Regions from separate parts of the Pantoea sp. X-Soil-YNGN-844 genome, predicted to be linked through region 3. Evidence: predicted binding sites of a transcription regulator. Region 3 holds the regulator's gene; each other region holds the start of a gene.
The links. Region 3 encodes LexA, which represses DNA repair genes until DNA is damaged. Its sites were predicted from a motif close to TNCTGTATGTACATACAGNA; they were not measured.
Positions count from the first base shown of each region.

Region 1 (2,203 bases), 570 kb from region 3:
GCGTTCTGCTGGATCCTGCATCAGCTGGCGACGCGCTATCCACGCACGCCGGGCAACTGGCCTGCGGTGTTTCGTTTTATCGGAGAGCTGGCGGGTTCGTTGCGGCAGAAGGGCGTGTTTAACATGCTGCTGTCAGATGGCCGCTATCTGATGGCCTTCTGCTCCACCAACCTGTTCTGGATCACCCGCCGGGCACCGTTTGGCCGGGCGCAGTTACTGGATCAGGATGTAGAGGTTGATTTCCAGCAGCACACCACGCCGCATGACGTGGTGACGGTGATTGCTACGCAGCCACTGACGGCCAATGAAACCTGGCAGCGGATTGCGCCAGGTGAATGGGCATTATTCTGCCTTGGAGAGCGCCAGGAATGAACGGGAAGCGGCTTCGGGACTGGCTAACACCGGTGCCGGGCTGCTGTTCATCACATATTTCCCGCTGGCGACGTTGACCATCGGCGGCTGGTGATATTTCGCAAAGTACGCATAGCCCGGCTGCAACTGCTGCCAGAAACTGGCGTCGCTGGAGTAGCGGTGACGCTGCATATTGCTGTCGGTCATGCGGAACGGATAGATGCTGATGCCAACATCCTGCTGACCGTTACGCAGCGCGGCATTCACATAGGTAAAAATCTCATCCATATAGGCGTTAGTCATGGCATAGCAGCCAATCGACTTACAGTCGCCATGAATCATCAGGTAGTTGCCGCTGTAGCCCTGATTACGATCGTACTGATTCGGGAAGCCGATGTTGATCGCGCGATAAAAGCGGCTATCCGGCTTCAGCTGATTCAGCTTCACGTTGTAAAAACCTTCCGGGCTTTTGAAATCGCCTTCACGACGTTTCGGGCCGAGGCCACCAGAAAAGTTACAGATGCGATAGGTATCCAGCAGGCGGAATTCGTTACCGATTTTGCCGTAGAGTTCGAGCGTGCGTTCTTCCTTGAAGATCTGGATATAGACCGGGGTGCCGAGTAACTGCTTCTTTAATTCTTTGCTGACCGGTGCCGTTGAGACGGGTTCGGGTGTCATTGCCATGCTGAGGGCTGGCAGTAAAATCATCGCAAACAGGAGTGCGATTTTGCCCATGCTGTGTGTACCTTGAGGTGAAGAGAACATGACGCAAAATGTGCGTCTCTGTTTGCATTATCGGAACTGTCCGCTACCGCAGCGCAACATTAAACATTGTCTGTTTTTTTAGCAAGACGCCGACAGCCAGATTCGCGATTTACTGAAAAATATTCGGCCAGAAATTTGTAAACTTTAATTGTGGGCCCGACAAATATTGCAGTTACCCCTGCCAACTGTATACTTATCCAGTGCCGGAGGGGGTATGCGTAAAATCATTCATGTCGATATGGACTGCTTCTATGCCGCGGTGGAGATGCGTGATAATCCCCAGCTGCGCGACATCCCGATCGCCATTGGTGGCAGCCGCGAGCGTCGCGGCGTGATCAGCACCGCTAACTATCCGGCGCGTAAATTTGGCGTGCGCAGCGCGATGCCAACCGGCATGGCCCTCAAGTTATGCCCGCATCTGCGCCTGCTGCCAGGCCGTTTCGACGCCTACAAAGAAGCCTCCGCACAGATTCGCGACATCTTTACCCGCTACACACCGCTGATTGAACCGCTCTCCCTTGATGAAGCCTATCTGGATGTCACCGACAGTCCGCACTGTCACGGCTCCGCCACGCTGATGGCACAGGAAATCCGTGCGACCATCTTCCGTGAAACCGGGCTTACCGCGTCAGCGGGTATCGCGCCGATTAAATTTCTGGCGAAGATCGCCTCTGACCTCAATAAGCCGGACGGCCAGTTCGTGATTACCCCGCCGGAGATGTCCGGTTTTCTGCTGACCCTGCCGCTGGCGAAGATCCCTGGCGTCGGCAAGGTCTCGGCCAAAAAGCTGGAAGAGATGGGGCTGGTAACCTGTGGCGACGTGCAGAAGGCGGACTTAGCGCTGCTGCTGAAGCGCTTTGGAAAGTTTGGCCGGGTGCTGTGGGAACGCAGCAACGGCATTGATGACCGTGAGGTGATCGTCGAGCGCGAGCGTAAATCGCTGGGGGTGGAACGCACGCTGGCGGAAGATATCAGTGACTGGGACGCCTGCCTGGAGATTATCGACTTTCTCTATGCTGAACTGGATCGCCGGCTGACGCAGATTCGACCGGACAAGCAGGTGGCGCGGCAGGGCGTGAAACTGAAG
Region 1 is NZ_AP036007.1:891,124-893,326, forward strand. It holds gene AC6I8C_RS03920 (class II glutamine amidotransferase) at 1-372, shown strand, start outside; gene dpaA (peptidoglycan meso-diaminopimelic acid protein amidase) at 343-1,086, opposite strand; gene dinB (DNA polymerase IV) at 1,331-2,203, shown strand, end outside.
Region 1: the regulator LexA is predicted to act here: its motif matches at 1,300-1,319, upstream of dinB (DNA polymerase IV).

Region 2 (2,203 bases), 950 kb from region 3:
CTTTCGATTGGTCTGAGTGCGATTACCATAACGAAGCAAATTAAGTTGTACAATACATTTCTCAATGTACAACTTGACTGATACGGCTTTTCCAGGCTATATCTCAGATAAGAGAACTATTCCCAAAAATGAGAAAACACCATGCCGGAGCTGAATACGGAGCAACGACTGGCGGTGCGGCTGGCGGAATTACGCCTGCAACGCGGCTGGTCTCTTGATGAACTGTCTGTCGCTACCGGCATCAGCCGCGCGACATTATCGCGCATTGAGCGAAGCGAGACCAGTCCCACGGCTGCACTGCTTAATCGTTTGTGTGTCGCCTACGGCTTAACAATGTCGCGCCTGCTCAGCGAAGTGGAAGAAGAGTCCAGGCTGCTGGTCAGAAATGAGCAACAGCCAGTGTGGCAGGATGACGCCAGCGGCTTTATTCGCCGGAATATTTCACCACCTGCCCTTCATTTTAGATGCGAACTCGTAGAGGGCAAGTTACGGCCGGGTGCGCGTATCGATTATGACGCGCCGCCCATCCAGGGGCTTGAACAGCATATCTGGCTGCGCGAGGGTGGTCTCACCGTCACGATGGGGTCTCAGGCGTGGACGCTACAGCCCGGCGACTGCCTGCGGTTTCATCTGATCGGAAAATCGGCTTTTGAGGCGCACCTGACCGACGGCGCGCGTTACGTACTGGTGGTGGCAAAACCATGACGGATTATACAATTCTCAGCGCGACCCAGGCGCAACAGCATCTTGGCGAACTGACAGACGTTTTGCAGGGCTGCGTGGCAGACGGTGCCAGCGTCGGCTTTATTGATGCCGAAGACGATGAGGTGATGACGCGCTTCTGGCAGCAGCGGATCGCCAGCATCACCAGCGGTGACAGCGAATTACTGGTTGCGTGTCAGCATGGTCGCATCGTAGCGACGGTCATTATCAGCCGCAGCGCCATGCCTAATGGCCGCCACCGCGCAGAGATTAGCAAGCTGCTGGTGCATCCGCAGGCGCGTCGTCAGGGTATCGCCCGTGACCTGATGCAGCGTGCCGAGCATCGGGCACGCGCGCAGGGCAAAACCCTGCTGGTGCTGGATACGCGCAGCGGCGATGTCGCGAGCGACCTCTACCGTTCTCTGGGCTGGCAGGTGGCGGGGTCCATTCCCTGTTATGCCGAGTCCACCGCAGGCGTGCTGGATGCCACTACCTATATGTATAAAGTGCTGGCGTAAAACACCGCCGTCGGACAATCGCTGAATTTTACGACGGCGCACGAAAAATTCGGCGCGAAAGCTGACGTCGCCAGGATACTGTGTAAAAATACAGGCCATTTTTTCGGTGTGGTAATGCAAATCATGGCCCTGACAGCCGCAGTAAAAAGCCAGATAGCGCAGTGGTATAAAGCGCTTCAGCAGCAGGTGCCTGATTTTATTCCGCGAGCGCCGCAGCGCCAGATGATCGCTGAAGTAGCGAAATGCCTGGCGGGCGACGACGCGCGTCATCTGGCGGTCGAAGCGCCGACCGGCGTGGGCAAAACCCTCTCTTATCTGATTCCGGGCATCGCAGCCAGCCGCGCTCAGGAAAAGCAGCTGGTAATCAGCACCGCCAACGTGGCGCTGCAGGATCAAATCTTCACCAAAGATCTGCCGCTGCTGAAGAAAATTATCCCCGACCTCACTTTCACCGCCGCCTTTGGTCGCGGGCGCTATGTCTGTCCGCGCAATCTGGCGGCGATGGCGGCCGATGACGACCAGCAGCAGGGCGATCTGCTGCTTTATCTGGACGATGACGCCGTCAGCAGCACCAAAGAAGAACAGACGCAGTGTGGCCGCTTGCAGAAATCGCTGGATCGCTACCAGTGGGATGGTCTGCGCGATCACAGCGAGGAGAACGTCAGCGACAGCCTGTGGCAACGCCTCTCTACTGATAAAGCGAGCTGTCTGGGTTCGCACTGCCACTGGTATCGTGAATGTCCGTTCTTTGTGGCGCGGCGCGAAATCGAGCAGGTCGATGTGGTGGTGGCGAACCATGCGCTGGTGATGGCCGCGATGGAGAATGAGTCGGTGCTGCCGCCCGCTAAAAACCTGATGCTGGTACTGGATGAAGGACATCATCTGCCTGAAGTGGCCCGCGATGCGCTGGAGATGAGCGCCGACATCACGCCGGGCTGGAGCAGCCTGCAGCTCGACCTGTTTATCAAGCTGGTCGAGAGCAT
Region 2 is NZ_AP036007.1:1,266,719-1,268,921, forward strand. It holds gene AC6I8C_RS05775 (helix-turn-helix domain-containing protein) at 142-705, shown strand; gene AC6I8C_RS05780 (GNAT family N-acetyltransferase) at 702-1,220, shown strand; gene dinG (ATP-dependent DNA helicase DinG) at 1,344-2,203, shown strand, end outside.
Region 2: the regulator LexA is predicted to act here: its motif matches at 1,297-1,316, upstream of dinG (ATP-dependent DNA helicase DinG).

Region 3 (2,203 bases):
CGCAAGCATACCAGAAAGTGCAGCGAAGATCTGTGGTGGTGCCAATTGCACGCAGCCCAGACATTGACGTCAATCCGATAAAAGGGTTCCCACATCATGGCAAATAATGCCACCGGACTTATCAGAATAGTTAAAGCCGCAGGTTACTCCTGGCAGGGACTGCGTGCCGCCTGGCAACATGAAGCGGCGTTTCGTCAGGAAGCCCTGGCTGCGCTGGTCGCCATTATTATCGCCTGCTGGCTGGATGTCGATGTGGTCTCACGCATCCTGATGATCGGGGCAGTGGTGCTGGTCGTCATTGTTGAAATCCTTAATAGCGCCATTGAAGCGGTCGTTGACCGCATCGGTCAGGAGCATCATCCGCTGGCGGGCCGGGCCAAAGATATGGGCTCTGCGGCGGTACTGATCAGCATCTTACTGGCACTGTTTGTCTGGATCGCGCTGCTCTGGACACATTTGCGATAAGCGTTCCATATCGCGCCGGAAGCCGCGTTTTGCCTGACAATCGGTTTCCATTTCGCCAATACCTGTATATACTCACAGCGACTGTATAAACAACCAGGGGGCGGGATGAAAGCATTAACCAGCAGGCAGCAGCAGGTCTATGACCTGATTCGCGACCATATTTCTTCAACAGGCATGCCGCCTACGCGCGCAGAGATTGCTGCACAACTGGGCTTCCGCTCACCGAATGCGGCAGAAGAGCACCTGAAAGCGCTGGCGCGTAAAGGTGTCATTGAGATCGTTTCGGGTGCATCGCGCGGCATTCGTCTGTTAATGGAAGAAGAAGCCTCAGAAGGCATACCGTTGATTGGCCGGGTTGCTGCCGGTGAGCCGATCATGGCGCAGGAACATATCGAAACCCACTACAAGGTCGATCCGGGCCTGTTTAAGCCGTCTGCCGACTTCCTGCTGCGCGTCAGCGGAATGTCGATGAAAGATATCGGGATTATGGATGGCGACCTGCTCGCGGTACATAAAACCCAGGATGTGCGCAACGGCCAGGTTGTCGTTGCCCGCATCGATGATGAAGTCACCGTTAAGCGCTGGAAAAAGCAGGGTGCTATCGTGCATCTGCTGCCTGAAAACAGTGATTTTGACCCGATTGTTGTCGATACCCGTGCACAGTCCCTGACCATTGAAGGTTTGGCGGTTGGCGTGGTGCGCAACGGCGAGTGGCTCTGATTTTAGGCCTGCGTGCATTCGCCTTTTCTGATGCTATTCTGTCTGCCCTAATTTTGTCGCTGACTGTTTTGCGCAGCGACACCGAGCACGGAACGGCGAATGCGCTTTATCACGGCAACCGATAAAAATCTCTGGCGGCTTGCGCTGCCGATGATCCTTTCAAATATCACCGTTCCCTTACTGGGAGTGGTCGATACTGCAGTTATTGGTCATCTCGACAGCCCTGTCTATCTTGGCGGGGTTGCGGTCGGGACCACGGTGACCAGCTTCCTCTTTATGCTGCTGCTTTTCCTTAGAATGAGTACGACTGGCCTTACGGCGCAGGCGTTTGGTGCGGACGATAAAACCGCGCTGGCACGCGCACTGACGCAGCCGCTGATCATTGCGCTGCTGGCAGGTGTACTGTTCATCGCTTTACGTTATCCGATTATTCAGCTGGCGACCCATCTGGTTGGCGGTAATCCCGCGGTACTGGAACAGGCGGCGCTGTTTATTCAGATTCGCTGGCTCAGTGCGCCTGCTACGCTGGCAAATCTGGTCATTCTGGGCTGGCTGCTGGGCGTGCAGTATGCGCGCGCGCCGGTGATCCTGCTGGTGGTGGGCAATGTGGTTAATATCGTACTCGATCTCTGGCTGGTCATAGGCCTGCACTGGGGTGTCGCGGGTGCGGCAACCGCCACGGCGCTGGCGGAGTACATTACGCTGGGTGTCGGCAGCATCATGGTCTGGCGGGTCCTGAAGCTGCGTGGTATTCCCCTGAGCCTGCTGAAGCAGAGCTGGCGCGGTGACAGCGGCCGGCTGCTGCGGCTGAACCGGGATATCATGCTGCGCTCACTGATGCTGCAACTCTGTTTCGCCTCGCTGACCGTGCTGGGCGCGCGGCTGGGCCCGGATGTGGTGGCAGTTAACGCGGTATTGCTGATGTTCATCACGTTCACGGCCTATGCGCTGGATGGCTTCGCCTACGCGGTTGAAGCGTTTGCCGGCGAGGCGCATGGTGCAAAAGATGGCGGCAAAC
Region 3 is NZ_AP036007.1:319,643-321,845, forward strand. It holds gene AC6I8C_RS01360 (diacylglycerol kinase) at 97-465, shown strand; gene lexA (transcriptional repressor LexA) at 571-1,185, shown strand; gene dinF (MATE family efflux transporter DinF) at 1,285-2,203, shown strand, end outside.